One region of the Cronobacter turicensis genome, then DNA from elsewhere that is predicted to be linked to it. Evidence: predicted binding sites of a transcription regulator. Region 1 holds the regulator's gene; each other region holds the start of a gene.
The links. The regulator CRP, encoded in region 1, controls carbon source genes, mostly activating them, when cyclic AMP is high. The targets are predictions, from matches to a motif close to ATGTGANNNNNNTCACAT.
Positions count from the first base shown of each region.

Region 2: the regulator CRP is predicted to act here: its motif matches at 4,598-4,615, upstream of serC (3-phosphoserine/phosphohydroxythreonine transaminase).
Region 3: the regulator CRP is predicted to act here: its motif matches at 2,226-2,243, upstream of msrB (peptide-methionine (R)-S-oxide reductase MsrB).
Region 4: the regulator CRP is predicted to act here: its motif matches at 4,214-4,231, upstream of cytR (DNA-binding transcriptional regulator CytR).

Region 1 covers NZ_CP165997.1:347,569-354,968, reverse strand. Annotated here, with positions in the region: gene AB8W27_RS01640 (nicotinate phosphoribosyltransferase) at 1-809, opposite strand, end outside; gene prs (ribose-phosphate diphosphokinase) at 821-1,678, opposite strand; gene AB8W27_RS01630 (NUDIX domain-containing protein) at 1,875-2,594, shown strand; gene AB8W27_RS01625 (hydrolase) at 2,667-3,683, shown strand; gene AB8W27_RS01620 (YheU family protein) at 3,684-3,902, shown strand; gene AB8W27_RS01615 (phosphoribulokinase) at 3,950-4,819, shown strand; gene AB8W27_RS01610 (OsmC family protein) at 4,867-5,271, opposite strand; gene crp (cAMP-activated global transcriptional regulator CRP) at 5,581-6,213, shown strand; gene AB8W27_RS01600 (YccS/YhfK family putative transporter) at 6,276-7,400, shown strand, end outside.
Region 2 covers NZ_CP165997.1:2,759,794-2,767,193, forward strand. Annotated here, with positions in the region: gene rpsA (30S ribosomal protein S1) at 1-170, opposite strand, end outside; gene cmk ((d)CMP kinase) at 287-973, opposite strand; gene AB8W27_RS13220 (M48 family metallopeptidase) at 1,148-1,915, opposite strand; gene aroA (3-phosphoshikimate 1-carboxyvinyltransferase) at 2,059-3,345, opposite strand; gene serC (3-phosphoserine/phosphohydroxythreonine transaminase) at 3,413-4,498, opposite strand; gene AB8W27_RS13235 (DUF421 domain-containing protein) at 4,661-5,353, opposite strand; gene ycaO (30S ribosomal protein S12 methylthiotransferase accessory factor YcaO) at 5,495-7,258, shown strand.
Region 3 covers NZ_CP165997.1:2,482,575-2,489,974, forward strand. Annotated here, with positions in the region: gene ansA (asparaginase) at 1-637, shown strand, start outside; gene pncA (bifunctional nicotinamidase/pyrazinamidase) at 650-1,291, shown strand; gene AB8W27_RS11795 (YeaC family protein) at 1,373-1,651, opposite strand; gene msrB (peptide-methionine (R)-S-oxide reductase MsrB) at 1,692-2,105, opposite strand; gene gapA (glyceraldehyde-3-phosphate dehydrogenase) at 2,451-3,446, shown strand; gene AB8W27_RS11810 (D-hexose-6-phosphate mutarotase) at 3,522-4,409, shown strand; gene AB8W27_RS11815 (MipA/OmpV family protein) at 4,532-5,242, opposite strand; gene yeaG (protein kinase YeaG) at 5,714-7,400, shown strand, end outside.
Region 4 covers NZ_CP165997.1:4,183,779-4,191,178, forward strand. Annotated here, with positions in the region: gene metB (cystathionine gamma-synthase) at 1-807, opposite strand, end outside; gene metJ (met regulon transcriptional regulator MetJ) at 1,089-1,406, shown strand; gene rpmE (50S ribosomal protein L31) at 1,499-1,711, opposite strand; gene priA (primosomal protein N') at 1,915-4,116, shown strand; gene cytR (DNA-binding transcriptional regulator CytR) at 4,275-5,309, shown strand; gene ftsN (cell division protein FtsN) at 5,396-6,421, shown strand; gene hslV (ATP-dependent protease subunit HslV) at 6,513-7,043, shown strand; gene hslU (HslU--HslV peptidase ATPase subunit) at 7,053-7,400, shown strand, end outside.

The sequences.
Region 1 (7,400 bases):
TTCGGGTAGAGATCGCAAATCAGGCGGCGGAACGTCTCGATTTCGCTCTCTTTCTCGCCCATGCACATCACGCTGTGCTCGGTCGCCGGGATGGACGCGGCAATGAAGCACTCCTGGCCCTGGGTGTAGTAATCGCGGGCATAGAGCATCGACGGAATGTTATCGGTGCCTTTAAAGCTCAGCAGATGGCCACAGCCCGCCTGCGCGGTATCCTGAAGGCCAGACATGCCGCGAAACGAGAAATCGTGGCACTGAAAATCCAGGTGGCTTACGTCAGAGCAGGTTTTCTCTGCCCAGCGCTCGCAGATAGTACGGTAGTGATGCGCGATAGTGGCGTTGGTGGAGGATTTCCACAACTCCGCCGAGAGCACGGTTTCCAGATAGTTCACCAGCCAGAAGAATTCCGGGCGCGTATTGGTGATGGTCAGCACCGGCACTTTCATCGACACCTTGCTGCCTTCATCCAGCGCTTTGATATGCAGCGGCAGATAGCCGAGCTGATGCAGCGCGCGAATGTGATCCGCGCTGACAGCGCCCTTGCCGATATAACTGTCCATCACCGCCTGGTATTCGTCCACCACTTCCGCCTCAGGACGCGCGAAGAACTGCTCGTTAAACAGATCGACCAGGAACCACTGCAGGAACCCCTGCAGGCCGAAAAACACCAGCTTGCCGTCCGCGACAGGAGAGTGGAAATGACGGTCGCTGCGCGGCGTAAAGTTGGAATAGACTTTGGTGGTGCCTGCCGGATACTGCTCGCGGTGCGACACTTTGTAGCCATCAATAGCCAGAATCGGATTCATGTTCATCTTCCCTCTCCTTACGCGTTATAAATTTTATTGATATCAATCATTTCTACCCGTTCCTGCGCCAGTTCAGCGGGCGCGAAGGAGGTGGTCGTATACAACTGGTCGATGCCGTTATTCAGCAGGTTGTCGACGCCTTTAGAAAACACGCCGTGGGTAACATAGAGGCTGACGCTTCGCGCGCCTGCCTCGCGCAGTACCTGGGCTGAGCCGATAAACGTACCGCCCGCGTCACAGAGATCGTCCACGATCAGTGCCGCTTTGCCTTGCACATCGCCGTCTACCAGGCGAAAACCGGTCAGCTCGCCGGTCGCGACATTGCGCTGTTTGGTCAGAATGGCGAACTCATGGACGCCTGCGGCCTGCGCGACGGCATGGATTTTCTTCAGCGCCCCGGCATCCGGCGCCACCAGCATTAACTCGCCGGCCTTCAGGGCGCGCTCAAGCGTCTTGCTTTGTAACAGGCAACGCTCCTGCGGGATAGCCACCAGATTTTCAATCGCGGCGGCGGCGGCCTCACTGTGGGGGTCGAGTACCCTCACTTTGTCGAAACCGAGGGTGTTCAACTGGCGGGCGAAGACTTTCAGCGCAAAGCTGTCGCCTGGCTGCATGTGCCTGTCCTGACGCGCATACGGCAGCCACGGCAGTTCCAGATGGCTGAAGCGCACATCGCAGTGTTGACGCACCGCGTCGGTCAGTTGCGCCAGCACCATAAAATCGTCCATCGTTTTCATGGCGGCGGCGCGAATACACATCAGCGAGGCGACGCGCGGCAGTTCGCCGGTTACTTTCGCCCATACGGCGCCGTCAGGAAAACGCCCGGTCTGTGTTGCAATCTCTTGTCCGTCTACCATCAGTTGCGGCTGCATCATTTTCGCCCCCGGTTAATGAGTTTGTGTCCTTGCGACACATTTAATGTTGTCCAAGAGACACTAATAAACAAGCGATATTTTCGCCGCGCTGGCTAAAAAATAGCATGTTACTGAAAATTAAAACATTACAGGTTTACTTTGTCCCGGTGCCCTGGGCTGGTAAACTTGTCTCTGAGACAATTAAACGGAGCGGCGCATGACCACTGAAGCGGAATATCTGGAAAACTATGACCCTGCGCGGTTCCCTTCTCCGCTGGTGACCGTCGATAGCGTGCTGTTCACCCTGCATGACCAGGCGCTTTGCGTGCTGCTGGTACAGCGCGCCCGTCAGCCGCAGCAGGGGCGCTGGGCGCTGCCGGGCGGGTTTATCGATATGCGCAAGGATGACTCCACCCATGCGACGGCGCTGCGTAAGCTGACCGAGAAAACCGGCGTGCGCCCGTCATGGCTGGAGCAGCTGGAGACCTTCTCCGGCCCGGATCGCGATCCGCGCGGCTGGAGCCTCACCACCGCCTGGTTTGCGCTAATCGCCTGGGTCGACTGCCAGCCGCATATCGCCTCCGTCAGCGATGCGCAGTGGGTGCCGGTGGCGGAGCTTGGCGCGATTGAACTGGCGTTCGATCACCTGACGATTATCGACGCGGCGCTGCGCCGCCTGCGTCAGAAAACGATGTATTCGCTCCTGCCGGTTTACTGTCTGCCGGAGTGCTTTACGCTGAGCCAGCTTCAGGAGGCGACGGAAATTATTCTCGGCCAGCCCATTCAGCGTAAAAGCCTGATCCGCCGCTTTGAAGCCTCCGGGATGTTTGAAGAGACCGGCGAGAGCGTCGCCACCGGCGCCCGTAAGGCCAGGCTCTGGCGACGCAAGCCGGACGCCGATATTCACCTGTTCTCGCGCAATTTACTGGCTGAATGATCCGCACCAAAGCATCAACAAAATGGATAACAACCGGTATAGTAGTTAGCGAACTAATAAAAGACATCAGCTATGGCCGACATTACTCCCGCAGAACTTCCTGCACTGAACACCGATTCCTCACACTTTCAGCCAATGCCGGGAGTCAGCAATCCACACCTGCAAACCATGCTGCCGCGCGTGCTGCGCCGCCGGGTGCAATTTGAGCCGTACTGGCAGCGTCTGGATTTGCCGGACGGCGATTTTGTCGACCTCGCGTTTAGCGAAAACCCTGACCAGGCGCGCCATAAGCCGCGTCTGGTGGTGTTTCACGGGCTCGAAGGCAGCCTGCACAGCCCTTACGTTCACGGCCTCATCCATGCGGCGAAAGCACGCGGCTGGCTCGGCGTGGTGATGCACTTTCGCGGCTGTAGCGGCGTGCCGAACAAGATGGGGCGCATCTACCATTCTGGGGAAACCGAAGACGGCACCTTTTTCCTGCGCTGGCTGGATGAACGCTACGGCACCGTGCCGACGGCGGCGGTCGGCTATTCGCTCGGCGGCAATATGCTTGGCTGCCTGATGGCGGAGATTGATGCCCGTTTCCCGCTGACCGCAGGCGTAATTGTGTCCGCGCCCTTTATGCTGGAACACTGCTGCAACCATATGGAAAAAGGGTTTTCGCGCTTCTACCAGTTCTATTTGCTGAACCTGTTGAAAGCCAACGCCTCTCGTAAGCTAAAAGCCTGGCCCGGCACGCTGCCGATTGAACTCGCCCAGCTTAAACGTCTGCGCCGCATTCGCGATTTCGATGATTTGATAACGTCGAAAATTCACGGCTTTCGCGACGCCGTCGATTACTATCGCCAGTGCAGCGCCATGCCGCGTCTTACGAATATCACCCGCCCGACGTTGATTATTCATGCCAAAGACGACCCGTTCATGGATCATCACGTGATCCCTGATACCGCCGCGCTGCCTGCTAATATTGAATATCAGCTGACGGAGCATGGCGGCCACGTGGGCTTTGTCGGCGGCACGCTGCGTCAGCCCAGAATGTGGCTGGAGCAGCGCATTCCTGACTGGTTAACCCCTTATCTGGACCGATAAATGATCATTCCCTGGCAAGAGCTGGCGCCCGACACCCTGGACCGCCTGATTGAAGCCTTCGTCTTGCGCGAAGGCACCGATTATGGTGAACATGAACGCTCGCTTGAGCAAAAGGTCGCCGACGTGCGGCGTCAGTTGCAAAGTGGCGAGGCCGTTCTTGTGTGGTCTGAACTGCACGAAACGGTCAATATCATGCCGCGTTCGCAGTTTCGCGGTTAACGTTCCAGGCGGAGCCCTGCCCCGCCGCTTCAGGGAGTTGTCTCGCTATGTCTGCCAAACATCCGGTTATCGCCGTCACGGGCTCCAGCGGCGCGGGAACCACCACCACCAGCCTCGCGTTTCGCAAAATTTTCGCCCAGCTGAATCTTCATGCCGCCGAAGTGGAAGGCGACAGCTTCCATCGCTACACGCGCCCGGAAATGGACATGGCTATCCGCAAAGCGCGCGATCTTGGCCGCCACATCAGCTATTTCGGCCCGGAGGCGAACGATTTTGGCCTGCTGGAGCAAACCTTTGTGGAGTACGGCCTGACCGGCAAAGGGCAGTCGCGCAAATATCTGCACACCTATGACGAAGCGGTGCCGTGGAACCAGGTGCCCGGCACCTTCACGCCGTGGCAGCCGTTACCGGAACCGACAGACGTGCTGTTTTACGAAGGGCTGCACGGCGGCGTGGTGACGCCGCAAAACGACGTGGCGAAACATGTCGACCTGCTGGTGGGCGTGGTGCCTATCGTCAACCTTGAGTGGATACAAAAGCTGATTCGCGATACCAGCGAGCGCGGCCACTCCCGCGAGGCAGTGATGGATTCCGTGGTGCGCTCCATGGAAGATTACATCTCCTACATCACGCCGCAGTTCTCGCGCACCCATATTAACTTCCAGCGCGTGCCGACGGTGGACACGTCCAACCCGTTCGCCGCGAAAAGTATCCCGTCGCTCGATGAGAGTTTCGTGGTGATTCACTTCCGCAATCTGGACAATATCGATTACCCCTGGCTGCTGGCGATGCTACAGGGCTCGTTTATCTCGCACATCAATACGCTGGTGGTGCCGGGCGGCAAGATGGGGCTGGCGATGGAGCTTATTATGCTGCCGCTGGTGCAGCGGCTGATGGAAGGGAAACAGATAGCGTGACAGAATGGCCCGGTGGCGCTGCGCCTGCCGGGCCGCCCGCCGTCACATCACGCGTCGATCACTTCGTAAGAATGGGTGATGTTGACCCCTTTGCCGAGCATCAGCGCCACTGAACAGTACTTCTCCGCCGACAGATCCACCGCGCGCGACACTGCCGCGTCTTTCAGATCTTTACCCGTCACCACAAAGTGCAGATTGATATGCGTGAACAGACGCGGAGCCTCTTCGCGACGCTCTGAGGTCAGCTTCACTTCGCAGTCGGTCACGTCGTGACGGCCTTTTTGCAGAATAGAGACCACATCAATGGCGCTGCAGCCACCTGCCGCCATTAAGACCATTTCCATCGGGCTCGGCGCTTTGTCGCCGGAGTTGCCGTCCATCAGGATCTGATGCCCCGAAGCGGACTCGCCAAGGAAGGTTAAGCCTTCCACCCATTTCACTCGTGCATGCATGTTATTCGCTCCAGGCTATTCATTTTTCTGACAGATTACGCGCGCGCGTCATCAGAGGCAACGGAAGGCGACCTGCGTCAAGCTGAAACGAGACAACAGGAGACACCTGATAAAAGCTATGCTAAAACAGTCTGGATGCAGCGGCGATACATTGATGTTACGCATGGGTGCAGAGGAGAAGACAATTTATCGGCTGCGATGTCCACGGACAGCCAACTTCCCTGGAAGCGGGAAGATGATGATTGCAAAGCCAGACAGGGGTTACGCGCCCTGTCTTTGGAGCCAGTTTAAAACAGAGGATAACCGCGCATGGTGCTTGGCAAACCGCAAACAGACCCGACTCTTGAATGGTTCTTGTCTCATTGCCACATTCATAAGTATCCATCTAAGAGCACGCTGATTCACCAGGGTGAAAAAGCGGAGACGCTGTATTACATCGTCAAAGGCTCAGTGGCAGTGCTGATCAAAGATGAAGAGGGCAAGGAGATGATCCTCTCGTACCTGAATCAGGGAGACTTCATCGGCGAACTGGGTTTGTTCGAGGAAGGTCAGGAACGCAGCGCCTGGGTTCGCGCTAAAACTGCCTGTGAAGTGGCTGAAATCTCCTACAAAAAATTCCGTCAGCTGATTCAGGTTAACCCGGATATTCTGATGCGTCTCTCCTCGCAGATGGCTCGCCGCCTGCAAGTCACCTCAGAGAAAGTGGGCAACCTCGCCTTCCTGGACGTGACCGGCCGCATCGCTCAGACGCTGCTGAACCTGGCGAAACAGCCGGACGCGATGACCCATCCGGACGGAATGCAGATTAAAATCACGCGTCAGGAAATCGGCCAGATTGTCGGCTGCTCCCGCGAAACCGTTGGCCGCATTCTGAAAATGCTCGAAGATCAGAACCTGATCTCCGCCCACGGTAAAACTATTGTGGTTTACGGTACCCGCTAAAAAATCAAAAAACGGCGTGTCGCTTCGGTAACACGCCGTTTTTGTATCTATACTTCTCCCCTATGTGGCGTCGTCTTATCTATCACCCTGAAATTAATTACGCTTTACGGCAAACGCTGATCTTAAGCCTGCCGGTGGCGGTCGGGTTGATGCTGGGCCATCTCCAACAAGGGTTGCTGTTTTCACTCGTCCCCGCCTGCTGCAATATTGCCGGTCTCGATACCCCGCACAAACGCTTCTTCAAACGCTTGATCATCGGCGCCTCGCTGTTTGCGCTGAGCAGCCTGGCGGTACAGTTTCTGCTGTTACAGGCCATCCCGCTGCCGCTTATTCTGCTGATGCTGGCGCTGCTGCTGGGCGTGACGGCGGAGATAAGCCCCCTGCATGCGCGCCTGCTGCCCGCGTCGCTTATCGCGGCCATCTTCACGTTAAGCCTCGCCGGGAATATGCCCGTCTGGGAGCCGATGCTGCTCTACGTTCTCGGCACGCTCTGGTATGGCGCGTTTAACGGTTTCTGGTTCTGGCTGTGGCGTGAACAGCCGCTGCGTGAATCGTTAAGCCTGATTTATAAAAGCCTCGCCGACTACTGCGAAGCGAAATACAGCCTGCTGACGCGCCACACAGAACCGGAACAGGCGCTGCCGCCGCTACTGGTGCATCAGCAAAAAGTGGTGGATCAGATAAGCCAGTGCTATCAGCAGCTACAGATGCTGTCGGCGACCAAACAGAACGGCTACAAACGCCTGCTGCGCACGTTTCAGGTGGCGCTGGATCTTCAGGAGCATATTTCGGTCTCCCTGCATCAGCCGCGTGAAGTGCAAAAGCTGGTGGAGCGCAGCCACGCCGAAGCGGTGCTGCGCTGGACGGCCCAGACCGTCGCCACGCGCCTGCGCACGCTCTCTGACGATATTCTCTACCACCGCTACTCGTACCGCTTCTCAATGGATAAGCAGATTGAGGCGCTGGCGAAAATCGCCCGTCAGCATCCGGACAACCCGGTCGGCCAGTTTTGCGAATACCATTTCAGCCGTATCGCCCGCGTGCTACGCACCCAGCGCCCGCTCTACGCCCGTGACCTGATGGACAGCGGCCAGCGCCGCCTGCCGCTGCTGCGGGCGTTGAAAAGCTATCTGTCGTTGAAATCCGCGGCGCTGCGCACCGCCGCGCGTCTGGGCGTAATGCTGGCG
Region 2 (7,400 bases), 2.0 Mb from region 1:
GCCGCGTTCTTGAACTGTTCTGCAGGGATCGCAGATTCAGATTTCAGACCCGCATCAACCAGAACTACGTCTTTGTCGATAGAGACAACAACGCCACGAACGATGGAACCCGGGCGGGTTTCGATTGTTTTAAGGGATTCTTCAAATAGTTGAGCAAAAGATTCAGTCATATTGATAATCTTCAGGATTCTTCAATTTAACGTCCACCTGGCTTCACTTCCGGGTGGGGTTGTTTAACATGCCCACTCACAATCCGTTGCAGTGGGTACTTCAGAATAAGGTCGCGTTATTTCGCGAGCGCCAGTTTTTCACGGGCGTAATCGAGCGCCTTTTCAATCACCTCTTCGATGCTAAGGCTGGTCGAATCCAGCACCAGAGCATCGTGCGCAGGCACTAACGGCGCTACTGGCCGGTTACGATCGCGATCGTCGCGCTCTTTTATCTCGGCCAAAAGGCGTACAAAGTTAACACTAAAGCCCTTTTCCTGCAACTGTAGCATGCGGCGATGGGCGCGTTCTTCCGAGGAAGCGTCAAGGAAGATTTTCACTGGCGCATCAGGGAAAACGACCGTTCCCATGTCGCGCCCGTCAGCAATCAGGCCGGGCGCTTCACGAAACGCGCGCTGACGGCGCAGCAGCGCTTCGCGTACGCGCGGGAACGCGGCGATCTGCGAGGCGGCGTTCGCCACGTCCTGCGTGCGGATCTCGGCGCTGACGTCTTCGCCTTCAAGGATAACTTCCAGCTCGCCCTGTTGCGCGACGAATCGTACATCCAGGTGGGCGGCCAGCGGAACGAGCGCTTCTTCAGAAGCGACATCGACATGATGATGCAGGGCGGCCAGCGCGAGAACCCGATAGATGGCGCCGGAATCCAGCAAATGCCATTGCAGGGTTTCAGCCATCGCTTTACAGAGCGTGCCTTTGCCTGCGCCGCTTGGGCCATCGATTGTGATTACCGGGACGGATGCCGTCATCTTTTTCTCCTTCAATAACAAATGGCAGGCCTGCAACGTGAACGCGGCGCATTATACGCCTCATCACCGCAGACTGTTATCTTTCCGGCAAAATATCGCCGCCATTGTGGCTGAGTGTAGAAGAATTGGGCGCAGATGCCCGGACCGGCTCGCCGCCAGTCCGGGAGAGGAGGATTATTTCTTGTCTGCAGCGATGCGATCGCGGATGTGTTGAGCGCGTTCCGCTGAAGGCGGGTGAGAATCAAACATCGATTTCTCAGAGCCGGCATCCAGTTTCGCCAGTTTCTCGAAGCTGGTCACGAGGCCTTTGGTGCTGATTTTACGTTTCTTCAGCAGGTCATAAGAGAAGTCGTCTGCTTCGGACTCCTGGCTGCGGGAGAACGCGGAGTTGATAACGCCCTGCGCCATTTCGCCCAGTTCAGAGTCAGAGAGCTGCGCGCCCACGGCGCTGGTAGCGGATACCGCATCGCGCGCCGCAACGGTCGCGTAAGCAGTCTGCATGGCTTTACGGGTATGGCCTAACGCCACGTGACCCATTTCATGGCCCAGCACCGCTTCCACTTCGTTGTCGGTCATCATGTCCATCAGACCGCTGTAAACGCGGATACAGCCGTTCGCCATCGCCCAGGCGTTAACTTCCGGGGTCTGGTAAACCTTGTAGTTTACCGGCGTGCCGTTGATGTTATTGCCGAGCGCCTTCGCGATTTTATTCAGGCGTTTAGTGTATTTGCTGGACGCTGGAACAACCGGGTTTTGCTTGTCCATTTCAGCACAAGCCTGATCGGACAGTTTTTTAACGTCCGCATCGCTGAGCGTGGCGGCCTGATAGGCAGACATACCGGATTTCGCCAGCGCGTCGCCGTTAAGCGCGCCCATATTTTTACAGCCAGACACCAGCGCCGCCGCAACGAGGCAACTTAAAAGTACTTTATTGTTTTTCATAATAAATCGTCCATGGATTCAACGTAAAAAAGCTGCGGGTCAATTAACCCGGCGGCAGATTAACATTATTGAAACACGGGCGCTTATCCGAAAAATAACGGCTAGCCGACGCCCCGTACTTGTGATACGGGGCGCAAGCGCGGTCAGGCGGAGTGGCTGATGCGCGCGAGTTGCGCGAAGTAATCGGGGAAGGTTTTAGCGGTGCATTTCGGGTCAAGGATCGTGACCGGCGTGTCGGAGAGCGCCACCAGCGAGAAGCACATCGCCATGCGGTGATCGTTATAGGTGCCGATATCCGCAAACTGCAACTGCGCAGGCGGCGTCACGGTGATGAAGTCATGCCCCTCTTCGACCGTGGCGCCAACTTTGCGCAGTTCGGTCGCCATCGCCGCCAGACGGTCTGTTTCCTTCACGCGCCAGTTGTAGATATTGCGAAGCGTGGTCGTGCCCTGAGCGAACAGCGCTGCGGTGGCAATGGTCATCGCCGCGTCGGGAATATGGTTCATATCCATATCAATCGCGTTCAGCTCGCCGCGGGTGCAGCTGATGAAATCGTCGCCCCAGACGATCTGCGCGCCCATTTTCTCCAGCACATCGGCAAAGCGAATATCGCCCTGCACGCTGTTGCGCCCGATACCCGTGACCTTCACGGTGCCGCCTTTAATGGCCGCCGCCGCAAGGAAATAAGAAGCGGAAGACGCGTCGCCCTCCACCAGGTAATGGCCAGGCGACTGATACTGCTGGCCGCCCTGGATAACGAAACGCTGGTAGTTCTGGTTTTCGACCTCAACCCCGAAGGTTTTCATCAGGTGCAGCGTGATATCAATATAGGGCTTTGACACCAGCTCGCCTTTGATGTCGATGGCGGTGTTGGCCGGCGCCAGCGGCGCCGCCATTAACAGCGCGGTCAGAAACTGGCTGGAGACGCTGCCGTCAACGGTCACATTGCCGCCTGAAAACCCGCCTTTCAGATGCAGCGGCGGATAGTTTTCCTGCTCCAGATAGATGATGTCCGCGCCGCCCTGACGCAGCGCGTCCACCAGATGTCCAATCGGGCGCTCTTTCATGCGCGGCTCGCCGGTCAGCACCACGTTGTTTGTGCCAAGGCACAGCGCCGCCGCCAGTGGACGCATCGCGGTGCCCGCGTTGCCTAAAAACAGCTCCAGCTCCACGAGCGTATTGAACGGCCCGCCCTGCCCCTGAATTTCACAGCGGGTGCGATCCTCTGAAAGCGAATAATTAACGCCGAGCGCTTTCAGCGCATTGAGCATGTGGCGCACGTCATCGCTGTCTAACAGGTTAGTGAGCGTGGTGGTGCCTTTCGCCAGTGCGGCCAGCAGCAGCGCCCGGTTGGAAACGCTCTTGGAGCCTGGAAGGTTGATGGTGCCATCCACGCGCGCGATGGGTTGTAAGGTCAGGGATTCCTGCATGGAAAAAGTCTCAATAAAACAGAATAAAAACCCCACGGCAGCCGCGGGGCGAAACGTAACGGGAGGATTAGCCGTGGCGGCGTTCGAAATCAACCATAAAGTCGGTCAGGGCCTGAACCCCTTCGAGCGGCATCGCGTTGTAAATGGAGGCGCGCATGCCGCCTACCACGCGGTGGCCTTTCAACGCATGCAGACCCGCGGCGAAAGATTCTTCGAGGAACAGTTTATCCAGGTTGCTGTCGGCGAGCTGGAACGGCACGTTCATACGTGAACGGTTAGCGGTCGCCACATCATTGCGGTAGAAATCGCTGTTATCAATCACGCCATAAAGTAGATCCGCTTTTTGCTGATTGATCTTATCCATCGCCGCCACGCCGCCTTTGGCTTTGAGCCATTTGAAGACCAGGCCCGCCAGATACCAGGCAAACGTCGGCGGCGTGTTGAACATGGAGTCGTTCTCGTTCAGCACGCTGTAATCCAGAATCGACGGACAAGCGGCATGCGCCTTGCCGAGGAGATCCTCGCGCACGATAACCAGCGTCAGGCCCGCCGGGCCAATGTTTTTCTGGGCGCCCGCGTAGATAACGCCGTAACGGCTGACATCAATCGGGTGAGAAAGAATGGTGGAGGAGAAATCCGCAGTGACGATGGCGTCGCCAAAATCAGGCGTATCGTTAATCGCGACGCCGTCGATAGTTTCATTCGGGCAGTAGTGCATGTAAGCCGCGTCCGCAGAGAGCTGCCATTCACTCATCGGCTTGATGCCGCGTTTGCCATCGACGGTGATTTTCGCGTCGATCACGTTCGGCGTCAGGTATTTTTTGGCTTCTTTAACGGCGCTTGCCGCCCAGTAGCCGCCATCAACATAGTCTGCGGTGGTTTTGTCGCCCAGCAGGTTCAGCGGAAGTGCGGAGAACTGCCCGCGTCCGCCGCCGTGGCAGAATAAAACTTTATAATTTGAGGGGATCTCCAGCAGATCGCGAAAATCCTGTTCCGCCTGTTCAGCCACCTGAATAAATTCTTTGCTGCGGTGGCTGATTTCCATCACAGAGGTGCCTAACCCCTGCCAGTCACGCAACTCTTCCTGAGCCACTCGTAACACATCCGCCGGCAGCATCGCCGGGCCAGAACTAAAATTGTAGACCTGAGCCATTTCCCCTCACCACGCTAAAAGCAATAAGTTTTTCCTGTGGCTATCGGTTTTATCATTCCGTTGACAGGGCTGCAACGGCTAATCCTGGCGCCGGGGGGAATGTGCGCCAAATCACACAACACAATCCGCCAGCGCAGCGCCTGCTGGCGGTGGAATTTGCTGTCAGGTGACGCGGGTCGCGGTGCTTGCCTTCACCCATATATGGTTTTTACAGCGCGGGCAGGCCGGTTTCACGCCCGCGTCAAACGTCACCACTTCACTGCAACGGATGCAGGCGTAATCGCCGGTTTCCGGAATGTGTTCAAAACGCTCGCTGCAATACTCCGGCAGAATCGACAATCCGGGGCGCACCAGTTTATCGGGAAAGTAATAGATGCTGATTTGACCATTGGCCTCAAGGATGGCGAGCCGCACCTGGCCCAGATGCTCGACGCCCTGGGTGCGTAATTCCATAAAAAACTCGAATTCCGTCATGTTCTCCCGGTTGAGTTTTTCCCAGGCCAGTTCGCCATCTTCGATAATAATGCGCGGCTTGCCTTCCAGCAGATCCTCAAGCTTTTCGCTACAGGACATCAGCCACATCACCAAACGATAGAGCACGCCAAGCGTAACGAAGACCACCAGCACCGGCAGCAGCGGCACGTCGTCATAAAACGCTACGTCCCCCGCCGCTGAGCCAAGCGTCAGAATGATCAGCACTTCAAAGAGCGACATCTGACGCACGCCGCGTCGCCCGGTAATTTTGAGAAACAGAAAGACCAGAATAAAGGTATAAAGGCTGCGCAGCGCGACTTCACCCAGAAATTCAAGAGGAAACTTGTCAAGCGCCATCCGTTGCAAATCGAAAGCTTTCATATTTTTCTTACGCCATAACAGGGAGTTATCTTCATTAAGCATAGCCGTAAGATTTATTTTTGCTGCGTCGGGCGGGACGATGGCGTATACGGGCTAAAATCCGTATCATTGCGCGCTTTGCGTACGACAAAAGTGGATCCCATGACTCAAACCTTCATCCCCGGCAAAGATGCCGCTCTGGAAGACTCCATCGCTCGCTTCCAGCAGAAACTCACCGATCTGGGCTTTAATATTGAAGAAGCCTCCTGGCTGAACCCGGTGCCGAACGTCTGGTCCGTACATATTCGCGACAAAGAGTGCGCGCTGTGTTTTACCAACGGCAAAGGCGCTACCAAAAAAGCCGCGCTGGCTTCCGCGCTGGGCGAATATTTTGAGCGTCTCTCCACTAACTACTTCTTCGCCGATTTCTGGCTGGGCGATACGATCGCCAACGGCCCGTTCGTACATTATCCGAACGAAAAATGGTTCCCGATCCCGCAGAGCGACGCGCTGCCGGAAGGCATTCTCGATGCCCGCCTGCGCGCGTTTTACGATCCGGAGAACGAGCTGACCGCCAGCATGCTGATTGACCTGCAGTCCGGTAATGAAGAGCGCGGCATCTGCGCCCTGCCATTTACCCGTCAGTCGGACGAGCAAACCGTCTATATTCCGATGAACATCGTGGGCAACCTGTATGTATCCAACGGTATGTCTGCAGGCAACACCCGCAATGAAGCCCGCGTTCAGGGACTTTCCGAAGTCTTTGAACGTCACATCAAGAACCGCATTATTGCCGAGAGCATCAGCCTGCCGGAGATCCCCCAGGAGGTGCTGGCGCGCTATCCTGGCGTGGTCGAGGCTATCAATACCCTTGAAGCTGAAGGCTTCCCGATTTTTGCTTACGACGGGTCGCTGGGCGGCCAGTACCCGGTTATCTGCGTCGTGCTGTTTAACCCGACCAACGGCACTTGCTTTGCCTCTTTCGGCGCGCATCCTGATTTCGGCGTAGCGCTGGAACGTACCGTTACTGAATTGCTCCAGGGCCGGGGCCTGAAAGATCTCGACGTGTTTACGCCGCCCACCTTCGATGACGAAGAAGTAGCCGAGCACGCGAACCTTGAGACGCACTTTATCGACTCCAGCGGTCTGATCTCCTGGGATATGTTCAAGCAGGACGCCGATTACCCGTTTGTGGACTGGAGCTTCGCCGGCACCACGGAAGAAGAGTTCGCCACCCTGATGGCGATCTTCAACGCTGAAGATAAAGAAGTGTACATCGCCGATTACGAGCATCTGGGCGTTTACGCCTGCCGTATTCTGGTGCCGGGCATGTCCGATATCTACCCGGCGGAAGATCTGCTGCTCGCCAACAATAGTATGGGCAGCCATCTGCGCGAAACCCTGCTGGCTCTGCCGGGCAGCGAGTGGGAAAAAGAAGATTACCTGAACCTTATCGCCCAGCTTGACGAAGAAGGCCATGACGATTTTACCCGCGTGCGTGAGCTGCTGGGGCTGGCGACCGGTAAAGACAATGGCTGGTATACCCTGCGCATCGGCGAACTGAAAGCGATGCTGGCGCTGGCTGGCGGCGATCTGGAGCAGGCGCTGATCTGGACCGAATGGACCATGGAATTTAACGCCTCGGTCTTCAGCGCTGAGCGCGCCAACTACTATCGCTGCCTGCAGACGCTGCTGCTGCTGGCGCAGGAAGAAGAGCGCGAGCCGCTGCAATACCTGAACGCGTTTGTACGTATGTATGGCGCAGAAGCAGTGGAAGCCGCCAGCGCGGCCATCAGCGGCGAAGCGCCTTTCTACGGCCTGCAGCCGGTCGACAGCGATCTGAAAGCTTTCCCGGCGCACCAGTCGCTGCTGACGGCCTATGAGAAGCTTCAGCGCGCCAAGGCTAAGTTTTGGCAAGGAAATTGATATAACGCATATCAATTAACCTGCTTCACACTTATGTTTAGCAAATATGACGGGGCACGTTTACGGCCCCGTTTTTATTTGTCTGGCTAAAAATTTAATTGTAAATAATGAGTTAAATATTGGTGAATATGCAATATATCCA
Region 3 (7,400 bases), 2.1 Mb from region 1:
CGGGCAGATCAACCTGCTGAATTCGCTCTACGTGGCGGCGAACTATCCGATTAGCGAAGTGACGCTGTTCTTCAATAACCGGCTCTATCGCGGCAACCGCACCACCAAAGCCCATGCCGACGGCTTTGACGCTTTCGCCTCCCCTAATCTGCCGCCACTGCTGGAAGCCGGCATTCATATTCGTCGCCTGAATACGCCGCCCGCGCCGCACGGCCACGGCGAGCTGCGCGTGCATACGATTACGCCGCAGCCTATCGGCGTGGTGACCATTTATCCGGGGATCTCCGCCGACGTGGTGCGTAACTTCTTACGCCAGCCGGTGCGGGCGCTGATCCTGCGCTCTTACGGCGTCGGCAACGCGCCGCAGCATGGGGAATTCCTGAAAGAGTTGCAGGAAGCGTGCTCGCGCGGGATTGTGGTGGTCAACCTGACGCAGTGTATGTCCGGTAAAGTAAATATGGGCGGCTACGCCACCGGCAACGCGCTGGCCCATGCGGGCGTCATCAGCGGCTTTGACATGACCGTCGAGGCCACGCTGACCAAACTGCATTATCTGTTAAGCCAGGGGCTGGAGCCGCAGGCGATCCGCGAGGCGATGATGTGTAACCTGCGCGGCGAACTGACCCCGGACGACTAAAAGGAGCACGATATGAACTCACGCGCCCTGCTGCTGGTGGATCTGCAAAATGATTTTTGCGCCGGCGGCGCGCTGGCAGTCGCGGAAGGCGACAGCACGGTGGATATAGCGAACGCGATGATTGCATGGTGTCAGAGCCGCGGCGAGCCGGTGGTGGCAAGCCAGGACTGGCATCCGGCCAATCACGGCAGCTTTGCTTCTGTTCAGCGCGCCGAGCCGTTCACGCAAGGCACGCTTGACGGCCTGCCGCAAACCTGGTGGCCCGATCACTGCATTCAGGAAAGCGACGGCGCGGCGCTCCATCCGCTGCTGAACCAGAGCGCCATCGAACAGCGGTTTTATAAAGGCGAAAATCCGGCTATCGACAGCTACAGCGCGTTTTTCGATAACGGGCATCGCCAGAAAACCGCGCTCGACGCATGGCTGCGTGAGCGCGGCGTCAACGAATTAATCGTGATGGGTCTGGCCACCGACTACTGCGTGAAATACACGGTGCTCGACGCGGTAAGTCTTGGGTATACGGTGAATGTGATAACCGACGGCTGCCGTGGCGTTAACCTGACGCCGCAGGCCAGTATGCTGGCGTTTCAGGAGATGGCGGCGAGCGGCGCCACGCTCTATACGCTCGATGACTGGCGCGAAACGCAGCCGTAAGCCTCTTCAGACCTACGTTGCATTATAAAAAAGGCCGCAGAGCAATCCGCGGCCTTTTTTATGGCTTCAGCAAACGTCAGCTCACTCCGGCTTGAGCGTGGCGATAGGCTGCTGATTGATGCCGAACTCCGCCTTAAGCTGCTGCTTGCTTTTCATCACCAGTTGGCCGTCAGTGCCGATCGTCATGTGCTGCGGATTCGTGTTATGCCGCATCTGCCAGAGCATCACCAGCTGCAGGCTGTTTTCTTTCTGCTCGGGGGTGAGCGCCACGCCGTCGGGCCATTTTCCGAGCTCAACGGCCGTCGCAAGGCGCTCGTAAACGTCAGGCGTCATGCTGCTAATCAGGTCTTCCAGGTTCATAAAATCACGCTCCAGTGGAATAATTTGCTGAATCGATTCTTCAGCCTTTGATTTGCTCGCCGTTATCGTCATCGGTAAAGCTGAGCGAGGCCGAGTTGACGCAGTAGCGCTCGCCGGTCGGCTGCGGGCCGTCCGGGAAGACGTGGCCCAGGTGCGCATCGCAGCTGCCGCAGCGGATCTCAATACGTTGCATACCGTGCGAGTAATCGTTGATATAACGAATCGAGTCCTCGCTCACCGGCTCGTAAAAGCTGGGCCAGCCGCAGCCGGAATCATACTTGGTTGCGGAGTTGAACAGCGCCGCATCGCATACCAGGCAGCGGTAGACGCCATCACGCTTATTATGCAGCAGACGCCCGGTATACGGCGGTTCCGTACCGTGATTCTGGGTGACGTAGAACTGCATTTCCGTCAGGGTATTTTTCAGGTCGTCATGAGAGTTTTGATTGGCCATAAGGTGACATCTCGGCAAGGTTTAAGCAGTTACATTACCTGTAATATTCTAACAAAACATTAACAGTAAGGCGTACACTTTTGGTCTAAACTTAGCACTGAAAATGCAGCGAACAGGCAAATGTGATTAACATCACACTTTTGTTTTCGACGCCCTTTTAAATTCCTCTCAGCGTCCCCATATGGACCTGAGGCCAAAAGGAAGAGTGAGGTGAGTCAGTCGTGCAAAGCTTGTCCAGAGGATTGATTTGTCGCAATGATTGACACGATTCCGCTTGACGCTGCGTAAGGTTTTTGTAATTTTACAGCCAACCTTTTATTCACTAACAAATAGCTGGTGGAATATATGACTATCAAAGTAGGTATCAACGGTTTTGGCCGTATCGGTCGCATTGTTTTCCGTGCTGCTCAGAAACGTTCTGACATCGAGATCGTTGCAATCAACGACCTGTTAGACGCTGAGTACATGGCCTACATGCTGAAGTATGACTCTACTCACGGTCGTTTCGACGGTTCCGTTGAAGTTAAAGACGGTCATCTGATCGTTAACGGTAAAAAAATCCGCGTTACCGCTGAAAAAGACCCGGCTAACCTGAAGTGGGACGAAGTGGGCGTGGACGTGGTTGCTGAAGCGACCGGTATCTTCCTGACCGACGAAACCGCACGTAAACACATCACCGCTGGCGCGAAAAAAGTTGTTCTGACTGGCCCGTCCAAAGACAACACCCCGATGTTCGTTCGTGGCGCTAACTTTGATAAATATGAAGGCCAGGACATCGTTTCCAACGCATCCTGCACCACCAACTGCCTGGCACCGCTGGCGAAAGTTATCAACGACAACTTCGGCATCATCGAAGGTCTGATGACTACCGTTCACGCAACCACCGCTACCCAGAAAACCGTTGACGGCCCGTCTCACAAAGACTGGCGCGGCGGCCGCGGCGCAGCTCAGAACATCATCCCGTCCTCTACTGGCGCTGCTAAAGCAGTAGGTAAAGTACTGCCGGAACTGAACGGCAAACTGACTGGTATGGCGTTCCGCGTTCCGACCCCGAACGTGTCTGTCGTTGACCTGACCGTTCGTCTGGAAAAAGCAGCGACCTACGAGCAGATCAAAGACGCCATCAAGAAAGCCGCTGAAGGCGAAATGAAAGGCGTTCTGGGTTACACCGAAGATGACGTGGTTTCCACCGACTTCAACGGCGAAGTATGCACTTCCGTGTTCGATGCTAAAGCAGGTATCGCACTGAACGACAACTTCGTGAAACTGGTTTCCTGGTACGACAACGAAACCGGCTACTCCAACAAAGTACTGGACCTGATCGCTCACATCTCCAAATAAGTGAGATGAGATTCTGATCCTAAGGGCGACTTCGGTCGCCCTTTTTATTGGCTTTAAGACAGAGGATTGCCAGAAATGATCAAGACGATTTTTGCCTTGCCGGTGTCTGAACAGTTAACGCCTTATCTCTCCCGTCGTCAGCATGACGAACTGGACGTTATCGTTATCGACCATCCGCAGGTTCGCGCCGCCGTGGCGCTGCAGGGCGCGCATCTGCTGTGCTGGAAACCAGCTGGCGAAGAAGAGGTGTTATGGCTGAGCGCCAATACGCCGTTTAAGAAAGGCGTCGCGCTGCGCGGCGGCGTACCGATTTGCTGGCCGTGGTTTGGCCCGTCGGCGCAAAAAGATCTCCCTTCGCACGGTTTCGCCCGCAATCTGCCGTGGAATCTGAGCGCGCACAATGAAGATGACAACGGCGTGGTGCTGACGTTTGAACTGCACGCCAGTGACGCGAGTCGCCAGTACTGGCCGCACGATTTCACGCTCTACGCGCGCTACAAACTGGGCAAAACTTGCGAAATGGAACTGGAAGCGCACGGTGAATTTGAAACCACCTCCGCGCTGCATTCCTATTTCAACGTCGGCGACATCGCGGCAGTAAAAGTGAGCGGTCTTGGCGAGTCGTACATCGATAAAGTCAACGGCGGCGATCAAGGCAAGCTGGAAGATGGCGTGCAGACGTTCCCGGACCGTACCGACCGCGTTTACCTGAACCCGGAAGGGTGCAGCCTGATCCACGACGGCGCGCTTAACCGCACCCTTGAAGTGGTTCACCATCACAACAGCAACGTGGTGGGCTGGAACCCGGGCCCGGCGCTCTCCGTCAGCATGGGCGATATGCCGGACGACGGCTACAAAACCTTTGTCTGCGTGGAAACGGCCTGCGTCACCAAACCGCAGCAGACGCGTGAAGATAAACCGTCGCGCCTTTCTCAGACGCTGCGCGTGATTAAGCAAGCCTGATGACAGACGGCCTCGCTCTCGCGGGGCCGTTTTTTGCCCGCCCCTTTTCTTCCTTACTCTCCTGCCGGCTTGCGCCATAAAAAAAAGGGCGCACAAGGCGCCCCGCAACATGGCATTACGAATCAGAACGTATAGGTCACGCCGGTAGACAGCAGCGCAGACCAGGAACGGTCCACCATCGGGCTGTCTTTGGCTTCGTCGCTCAGGTGGGTGTAACGGCCGCTGCCGTAAACGCTCCAGCTGTCAGAGAGACGATAAGTGGCGGTCAGCTCAGCATACGGCGCCCAGCCATCGTCCGCGTCATAGCGATCAAGACCGCTGCGGCGCGACTCTTTGCCGCTCACGCCATAGTAGTAGTCGTTCTGGTTTTCGCTGCTCCACTCCACACCGATGCCCGGCGTCAGAGTAAGACCGCCGTTGGTGTAGCGATAGAGCCACGCCAGATCCCACACGATGCCGTTGCTGTTATCCAGCGTATCGGCGGCGAGCGAGGTACGCAGATAACCATACTGCGTGTTATGTACGTAAGACAGGCCCGCCATCAGCGTGGATCGACGCTCGTCCAGACGGCGCAGCGCACGGCTGTCGCTGTCGCCTGGCTTGAAGTGCAGCGGCGAGTAATACGCCATAATGGAAAGCTTATCGGCATTGTCATTCCACAGGTAGTATCCCGCACCAAGGCCGCGCACCCAGAAGTTATCACCTTCATAGTTGATAACCGGCAGAGGATAAACGTCGCGGTCGTACTGTTTATAAGGATTCACTACCCATCCTGCACCCGCGCCAACTGACAGTTTTCCTTCTGCATGCGCAAAGGTAGCGGCTGAAGCCATAACGGCACCCAGTGCCAGAAATTTGAATGTGCTCACAATCCATCAAGTCCTTTAGTCAAATGATCGGCTCGCGAAGTGTAACCGCCCCTTACGCTTCACCCCAAATTTTTTCGCACTTCTTTACATCACCGGATCGCGCAGCCTCGCATTTTCGCGTGACAGCTGCCTTGCAATTTTATGACTTCGCGGTGAATCCGCATGTCGAATGCAAATGCTGTAGCAGAAACAACGGGATGAGTGCTTGATTAATCACTGAATCCCCAATAAGGCGGCATGCAAGATTTTCAAATGCCATCTACGCTTAAAATTAAGAAGGTGCATTACCCTGACCGCAGTAGCACAGTGCAACGCGCAAAAAAATGCTTAAGTTGGCATTAGGGTTGCTGTACTCAGAATACGTCTTCCGGGAGCCTCCACTATTCATATGAACGGCTCTTTAACCTGTGCTAAAAAACGAAAGGACGGCATGCCATGAATATATTCGATCACTATCGCCAGCGCTATGAAGCTGCCAAGGACGAAGAGTTCACACTGCAGGAATTTCTTACCGTTTGCCGGCAGGATCGCAGTGCATATGCAAATGCGGCGGAACGGCTATTGATGGCCATCGGTGAGCCAGTGATGGTGGATACTGCCCAGGAGCCACGGCTCTCCCGTCTCTTTTCGAACCGGGTGGTCGCCCGGTATCCGGCGTTTGAAGAGTTCTATGGCATGGAAGAGGCCATTGAGCAGATTGTGTCGTACCTGAAACATGCGGCGCAGGGTCTGGAAGAGAAGAAACAGATCCTTTATCTGCTGGGGCCAGTAGGCGGCGGTAAATCGTCGCTCGCGGAGCGTCTGAAATCGCTGATGCAGCGCGTGCCTATTTATGTGCTAAGCGCCAACGGCGAGCGCAGCCCGGTTAACGATCATCCGCTGTGCCTGTTCAATCCGCAGGAAGACGCGCAAATTCTGGAAAAAGAGTACAACGTCCCGCGCCGCTATCTCGGCACGATCATGTCGCCGTGGGCCGCGAAGCGCCTGCATGAGTTCGGCGGCGACATCACTAAATTCCGCGTCGTCAAAGTCTGGCCGTCAATTCTTGAGCAAATCGCTATCGCGAAAACCGAGCCTGGCGATGAAAACAACCAGGATATCTCCGCGCTGGTCGGTAAAGTGGATATCCGTAAGCTTGAGCATCACGCGCAAAACGATCCGGACGCCTATGGTTACTCCGGCGCGCTGTGCCGCGCCAACCAGGGCGTGATGGAATTCGTCGAGATGTTTAAAGCGCCGATTAAAGTGCTGCACCCGCTGCTGACGGCGACCCAGGAAGGGAACTATAACGGGACGGAAGGCATCTCCGCCCTGCCCTTCAACGGCATCATTCTGGCGCACTCCAACGAATCGGAATGGGTCACTTTCCGTAATAACAAAAACAACGAGGCGTTCCTTGACCGTGTGTATATCGTCAAGGTGCCTTACTGCCTGCGTATTTCGGAAGAGATCAAAATCTACGAGAAACTGCTTAACCACAGTGAGCTGTCGCATGCGCCCTGCGCGCCCGGCACGCTGGAAACGCTGGCGCGCTTCTCTATTCTTTCGCGCCTGAAAGAGCCGGAAAACTCCAGTACGTACTCAAAAATGCGCGTCTATGACGGTGAAAGCCTGAAAGATACCGATCCGAAAGCGAAGTCATACCAGGAGTACCGCGACTACGCGGGCGTCGATGAAGGCATGAACGGGCTCTCGACCCGTTTCGCGTTCAAAATCCTCTCGCGCGTCTTCAACTTCGATCATACCGAAGTGGCCGCGAACCCGGTGCATCTCTTCTATGTGCTGGAGCAGCAGATTGAGCGCGAACAGTTCCCGCAGGAGCAGGCCGAGCGCTATCTGGAATTCCTCAAAGGCTATCTGATCCCGAAATATGCCGAGTTTATCGGCAAAGAGATCCAGACGGCGTATCTGGAGTCTTACTCCGAATATGGCCAGAACATCTTTGACCGCTATGTCACCTATGCGGATTTCTGGATCCAGGATCAGGAGTATCGCGATCCGGATACCGGTCAACTGTTCGACCGCGAATCGCTCAACGCAGAGCTTGAGAAAATCGAGAAACCGGCAGGCATCAGCAACCCGAAAGATTTCCGTAACGAAATCGTCAACTTCGTGCTGCGCG
Region 4 (7,400 bases), 550 kb from region 1:
CTGCTGCTTAAGGAAATCGACAATCGCGCTGGCGTTGCGTTGCGCTACTTCCATACGCGGGCTCAATGTACGCAGGCCGCGCAGCAGCAGGTAGCTGTCGAACGCGCCGCCGGTCACGCCGATGTTATTCGCCCACCAGGCAAGCTCCGTAACCTGCTCCGGATCTTTCGCAATCACCACGCCCGCCACCACATCGGAGTGCCCGTTGAGGTATTTGGTGCAGGAGTGCAAAACCAGATCGGCGCCCAGCGCCAGCGGATTCTGCAACGCCGGGCTCATGAACGTATTATCCACCACACTTATGGCTCCGGCCGCGCGCGAAAGTTCGCAAATTTTCGCAATATCCACCACGCGCAACAAGGGATTACTCGGGCTTTCCACCAGCACCAGTTTCGGTTGTTCGGCAAGCGCCGCTTTCAGCGCCGCCTCATCGCCCTGATCGACGAATTTCACGCGATAACAGCCGCGTTTCGCGAGGCTGTCGAACAGGCGATAGCTGCCGCCGTAGCAGTCGTGCGGCGCCACCAGCAGATCGCCGGGCTTCAGGTAAACGGTGGTGACCAGATGAATCGCCGACATGCCGGTGTTGGTCAGCACAGCGCCCGCGCCGCCTTCCAGCTCCGCCAGGGCACGCTGTACCACGTCGCGCGTCGGGTTGCCGCGGCGGGAGTAGTCGTGCGCGCGCGGTTCATTAAAGCCGGTGAAGTTATAGGTGCTGGAGAGGTGAATCGGCGGGACGACGCAGCCGTACTGCTCGTCGTCATTGAGCCCGCTGCGCACTGCGATGGTGGCCTGTTTACGCGTCATGATGAGTCGTTTCCTGGCATTATCGGAGAAAAGTCAGGTGACAGAGTAAACATTGCCAATATAGACGTCAATACATCTGGACATCTAAACTTCTTTGCGTATAGATTGAGCAAAACAGGATTAGCCGTTAAAATCATGTGTTTTATAGGGTAGTGATGCAGCATCGATACGGAAGTCGCGGTATTATTCTACGCTGCTGCACAACAGACTATCGGGTTAAGACCGTGAGACCTATCCGGTTTTAATCTTTTTCTAATGACTGAGAGGATTAAAGGTATCTCATGGCTGAATGGAACGGCGAATATATCAGCCCCTACGCTGAGCACGGCAAGAAGAGTGAACAGGTCAAAAAAATTACGGTTTCCATTCCTCTGAAGGTGTTAAAAATCCTCACCGATGAACGCACCCGTCGTCAGGTGAACAACCTGCGCCATGCCACCAACAGCGAGCTGCTGTGCGAGGCTTTCCTTCACGCCTTTACCGGCCAGCCCTTGCCGGATGACGATGACCTGCGCAAAGAGCGCAGCGATGAGATCCCGGAAGAGGCAAAGGTAATCATGCGTGAAATGGGTATCGACCCGGATACCTGGGAATACTGATTCGCATCAACGACAAAGGCGCCCACCGGCGCCTTTGTTTAATGCTCGAGAGCAACAAAAAAGGCGCCGTCTGGCGCCTTTTTTCGGGAAACTTATTTGCTGCCCGGGATGCTGAAGCGTTTGTTGAAACGCTCAACACGACCACCGGTATCAACAACACGCTGTTTACCAGTGAAGAACGGGTGGCAGTTGCCGCACACGTCCAGGTTCAGGTCGTGGCCAACGGTGGAGCGAGTTTTGATCACGTTACCGCAAGAACAGGTAGCGGTGATTTCAACATATTTCGGGTGAATATCTTTTTTCATGGGAAACCTCAGTTAAGGCCGCGTCGCTCTTCCAGCCCTTACGCCAGACACCACGCGATGTTGATAAAGTCGGTTTGATACTTTTAAAGGGCATCAAAGGCGGCGAATCATACAGAAAATAACCGCCCCATGCAAACTGATCCGCAAATTGATGAACACACAGTGTACACTATGACGCTCCTTTTCTCAGCCCGGATGCCTTCATGCCTGTCGCCCGCGTCGCTCTGCCCGTTCCGCTTGCCCGCACCTTTGACTATCTGCTGCCCGATGCGATGACGGCGACGGCGACGGCGGGTTGTCGCGTGCGCGTGCCGTTCGGTCGCCAGCAGCGCGTCGGCGTGGTCGTGGCGGTAGGCGATGAGAGCGAGCTGCCGCTTGCTGAGCTAAAAAGCGTGGTGGAGGTGCTGGATAGCGAATCGCTCTACCCGCCGGTGCTCTGGCGCATGCTGCTGTGGGCGGCCGACTACTATCATCACCCGATTGGCGAAGTGCTGTTCCACGCGCTGCCGGTGCTGTTGCGCCAGGGCAAACCCGCCAGCCACGCGCCGCTCTGGTACTGGTTCGCCACTGAAGAGGGCCAGGCGGTCGATCTCAACACCCTAAAGCGTTCGCCAAAGCAGCAGCAGGCGCTGGCGGCGCTGCGTCAGGGCAGACTCTGGCGGCATGAAGTGGCGCAAATGGCGTTTAACGACGCCGCGCTTCAGGCGCTGCGCGCTAAAGGGCTTTGCGAACTGGGCAGCGAACTGCCGCCAGTCGCCGACTGGCGCGGGCAGTTTTCGGTGTCAGGCGACAGGCTGCGGCTTAACACCGAGCAGGCGACGGCGGTCGGTGCCATTCGCGGCGAAGCCGATAACTTCTGCGCCTGGCTACTGGCGGGCGTGACCGGCTCCGGGAAAACCGAAGTCTATTTAAGCGTGCTCGAAAACACGCTCGCGCAGGGCAAACAGGCGCTGGTGCTGGTGCCGGAGATCGGCCTGACGCCCCAGACCATCGCCCGCTTTCGCGAGCGTTTCAACGCGCCCGTCGAAGTGCTGCACTCGGCGCTGAACGACAGCGAGCGGCTGGCGGCCTGGCTGAAAGCCAAAAGCGGCGAGGCGGCGATCGTCATCGGCACGCGCTCGGCGCTGTTTACACCCTTTAAAAACCTCGGGGTGATCGTTATCGATGAGGAGCACGACAGCTCCTATAAACAGCATGAGGGCTGGCGCTACCATGCGCGCGATCTGGCGGTCTACCGGGCGCACAGCGAGCAGATCCCAATTATTTTAGGCTCTGCGACGCCTGCGCTGGAGACGCTGCACAACGTGCGCCAGCGTAAATACCGCGTGCTGAAGCTGACGCACCGCGCGGGCAACGCGCGCCCGGCGCAGCAGCACGTGCTGGATCTGAAAGGCCAGCCGTTACAGGCGGGCCTCGCGCCTGCGCTGGTCGCCCGTATGCGCCAGCATTTGCAGGCGGATAACCAGGTGATTCTGTTTCTTAACCGCCGCGGCTTCGCGCCCGCGCTGCTGTGCCACGACTGCGGATGGATAGCCGAATGCCCGCGCTGCGATCACTTCTACACGCTGCACCAGTCACAGCATCAGCTGCGCTGCCACCATTGCGACAGCCAGCGCCCCGTGCCGCGCCAGTGCCCGCAGTGCGGCTCCACGCATCTGGTGCCGGTGGGGCTTGGCACCGAACAGCTGGAACAGAGCCTGGCGCCGCTATTCCCCGGCGTGCCGCTGTCGCGTATCGACCGCGACACCACCAGCCGCAAGGGCGCGCTAGAACAGCAACTGGCGGAAGTTCATCGCGGCGGCGCGCGCATTCTTATCGGCACCCAGATGCTGGCCAAAGGCCATCACTTCCCCGATGTCACGCTGGTGGCGCTGCTGGATGTCGATGGCGCGCTGTTCTGCGCCGATTTCCGCTCGGCAGAGCGTTTCGCCCAGCTCTATACGCAGGTGGCGGGCCGCGCCGGACGCGCTGGTAAACAGGGCGAAGTGGTGCTCCAGACGCACCACCCGGAACATCCGCTGTTACAGACGCTGCTGCATCAGGGTTATGACGCGTTTGCCGATCAGGCGCTGGCGGAGCGCGGCAGCGTCTCGCTTCCGCCCTACAGCAGCCATATTTTGATTCGCGCCGAAGATCACCATAACCAGGACGCGCCAGCGTTTCTCCAGCAGCTGCGTAATCTGCTCCAGGCAAGCCCGCTTGCCGATCAAAAACTCTGGCTGCTCGGCCCGGTGCCTGCGCTGCAACCCAAGCGTGGCGGTCGTTATCGCTGGCAGTTGCTGCTACAACACCCGTCGCGCTTACAGTTGCAACGCATTGTCGCGGGCAGCCTGCCGCTGGTAGGCACGCTTCCCGCCGCCCGTAAAGTGAAATGGACACTCGACGTCGACCCGACCGAAGGCTGACTGCCCGCCCCGCTTCTGCGAAACGGATCGTAAAATTTAATATCCGTCACATCTTCGATGTAATTTTTGTAACTGGCGCGCCCAATATCTGCTAAGAATGTGAGGCGTGTCAGATTACAGGACGAGTCTGCGCCTGCGGACCGCTACGAGGAGATGAAGTGAAGTCCAAAAAGCAGGTTGCCGCCGCAACCATGAAAGATGTCGCCGTTCGCGCCAGGGTCTCTACCGCGACGGTATCCCGTGCGTTAATGAATCCGGAGAAAGTGTCACAGGCCACCCGCAACCGCGTGGAGCAGGCCGCCATTGAGGTGGGTTATCTGCCCGGATCGCTCAACCGCAACCTGAAGCGCAATGAATCGCGCACCATTCTGGTGATTGTCCCGGACATCTGCGATCCGTTTTTCAGCGAAATCATTCGTGGTATTGAAGTCACCGCGGCGGACCAGGGGTATCTGGTGCTGATTGGCGACTGCGCGCACCAGAACCAGCAGGAAAAAACCTTCATTGATCTCATCATCACCAAACAGATAGACGGCATGCTGCTGCTGGGCTCGCGTCTGCCGTTCGACGCCAGTAAAGAGGAGCAGCGCAATCTGCCGCCGATGGTGATGGCGAACGAATTCGCGCCGGAGCTGGAGCTGCCGACGGTGCATATCGACAACCTCACCGCCGCGTTCAACGCCGTGAACTATCTGCATGAGCTGGGGCATCAACGCATCGCCTGTATCGCCGGGCCGGAAGAGATGCCGCTGTGCCACTACCGCCTTCAGGGCTACGTTCAGGCGCTGCGCCGCAGCGGCATGACAGTGGACCCGCACTATATCGCCCGCGGCGATTTCACCTTTGAAGCGGGCGCGCAGGCGCTGGAACAGCTGTTAAGCCTGCCGCACCCGCCGACGGCGATTTTCTGCCACAGCGACGTCATGGCGCTCGGCGCGCTGTCGATGGCGAAACGCCGCGGCTTCCGCGTGCCGGACGATCTCTCCATCATCGGCTTTGATAACATCGCGTTAGCGGAGTTTTGCGATCCGCCGCTCACCACGGTGGCGCAGCCGCGTTTTGATATCGGCCGCGAAGCCATGCTGTTACTGCTCAGCCAGCTCAACGGACATACCGTCAGCAGCGGCTCGCGTCTGCTGGACTGCGAACTGGTGCTGCGCGGCACCACGCGCGCGCCGAAGCCGCGAAATTAACCGCCTTTAAGACTCCTTATCTGGTCAAAGGCCCGTCCCTTAAGTAACATGGCGGGCTGATAACGAATGGATACAGCGAAACGATAGTGGCACAACGAGATTATGTACGCCGCGGACAGCCGACACCCGCGCGGCGCAAGAAAACCAGTCCCCGCAAAAAGCAACGTAACCTGCCTGCTGTTTCACCGGCGATGGTCGCTATCGCAGCGGCGGCGCTGGTCGCCTTTATTGGCGGTCTGTACTTTATTACGCATCACAAGAAAGAAGAGTCAGAAACCCTGCCGGGCCATAAAGTCACCGGCAACGGCCTGCCGCCGAAGCCAGAAGAGCGCTGGCGCTATATTAAAGAGCTGGAGAGCCGCCAGCCTGGCGTGCTGAAACCGACCGAGCCTTCCGCCGGCGGTGAAATCATGAATCAGGATCAGCTGACCAACGAACAGCGTCAGTTGCTCGATCAGATGCAGGCGGATATGCGCCAGCAGCCGACGCAGCTTAACGAAGTGCCGTGGAACGAACAGACCCCGGCGCAGCGTCAGCAGACGCTGCAACGCCAGAAACAGCTTCAGCAACAACAGCAGATGCAGCAGTGGAATAATACGGCGCAGCAGCCAGTGCGCACCGCGCCGCGTGCGGAAACCCCGCGCACAGAAACGCGGTATCAGCAGCCGCAGACCCGCACCGTGCAGACGCAGCAGCCCGCGCGCGCCGCCACGCAACCGGCGCAACAGCCGCGCCAGCAGCAGGCGAACAGCGCGCCGTATCAGGATCTGCTCCAGACGCCGCCGCATACCACTACGCAGCGTGAAACCGCTCAGAGCAAGCCTGCGCAAACCGCGCCGGTGACGCGTGAGACGGAAGCCGCGAAACCGGCCGAGAAGAAAGACGATCGCCGCTGGATGGTGCAGTGCGGCTCGTTTAAAGGCACCGAGCAGGCGGAAACCGTGCGCGCCCAGCTGGCGTTTGAAGGGTTTGACTCACGCATTACGTCCAACAATGGCTGGAACCGCGTGGTGATTGGCCCGATTAAAGGCAAAGATAACGCCGACGGCACCCTCAACCGCCTGAAGATGGCGGGTCACTCAAACTGCATTCGTCTCGCCTCCGGGGGTTGAAACCCCCAAAACATCCCCCATCTATAATTGCATTCTGCCCTGCATAACCTGCAGGGCGCTGTCTTCAGCTTATGCAATAAGGGGTTTGCTCGTGACAACAATAGTAAGTGTGCGCCGCAACGGCCATGTAGTGATCGGTGGCGACGGCCAGGCCACCCTGGGCAACACCGTAATGAAAGGCAACGTGAAAAAAGTCCGCCGTCTGTATAACGATAAAGTTATCGCGGGCTTCGCAGGCGGCACCGCCGACGCCTTTACCCTCTTTGAACTCTTTGAACGCAAACTGGAAATGCACCAGGGCCATCTGGTGAAAGCCGCCGTGGAACTGGCGAAAGACTGGCGTACCGACCGTATGCTGCGTCGCCTTGAAGCCCTGCTGGCGGTAGCCGACGAAAACGCCTCGCTGATTATTACCGGCAACGGCGACGTCGTGCAGCCGGAAAACGATCTGATTGCCATTGGTTCCGGCGGGCCTTACGCGCAGGCTGCGGCACGCGCGCTGCTGGAAAACACCGAGCTTGGCGCTCGTGACATCGTCGAGAAGTCGCTGGGGATTGCGGGCGATATCTGCATCTACACTAACCACTTCCTCACCATCGAAGAATTGAACTCCAAAGCGTAAGGACCCTACATGTCTGAAATGACCCCACGCGAGATTGTCAGCGAACTCGACAAACACATTATCGGTCAGGACGCGGCGAAGCGTTCTGTCGCTATCGCCCTGCGTAACCGCTGGCGCCGTATGCAGCTTAACGAAGAACTGCGTCATGAAGTGACCCCGAAAAACATCCTGATGATCGGCCCGACCGGCGTCGGTAAAACCGAAATCGCCCGTCGTCTGGCGAAGCTCGCCAACGCGCCGTTTATCAAAGTAGAAGCGACAAAATTCACCGAAGTGGGCTATGTCGGTAAAGAAGTGGATTCCATCATCCGCGATCTGACCGATTCCGCCATTAAAATGGTGCGCATGCAGTCGATC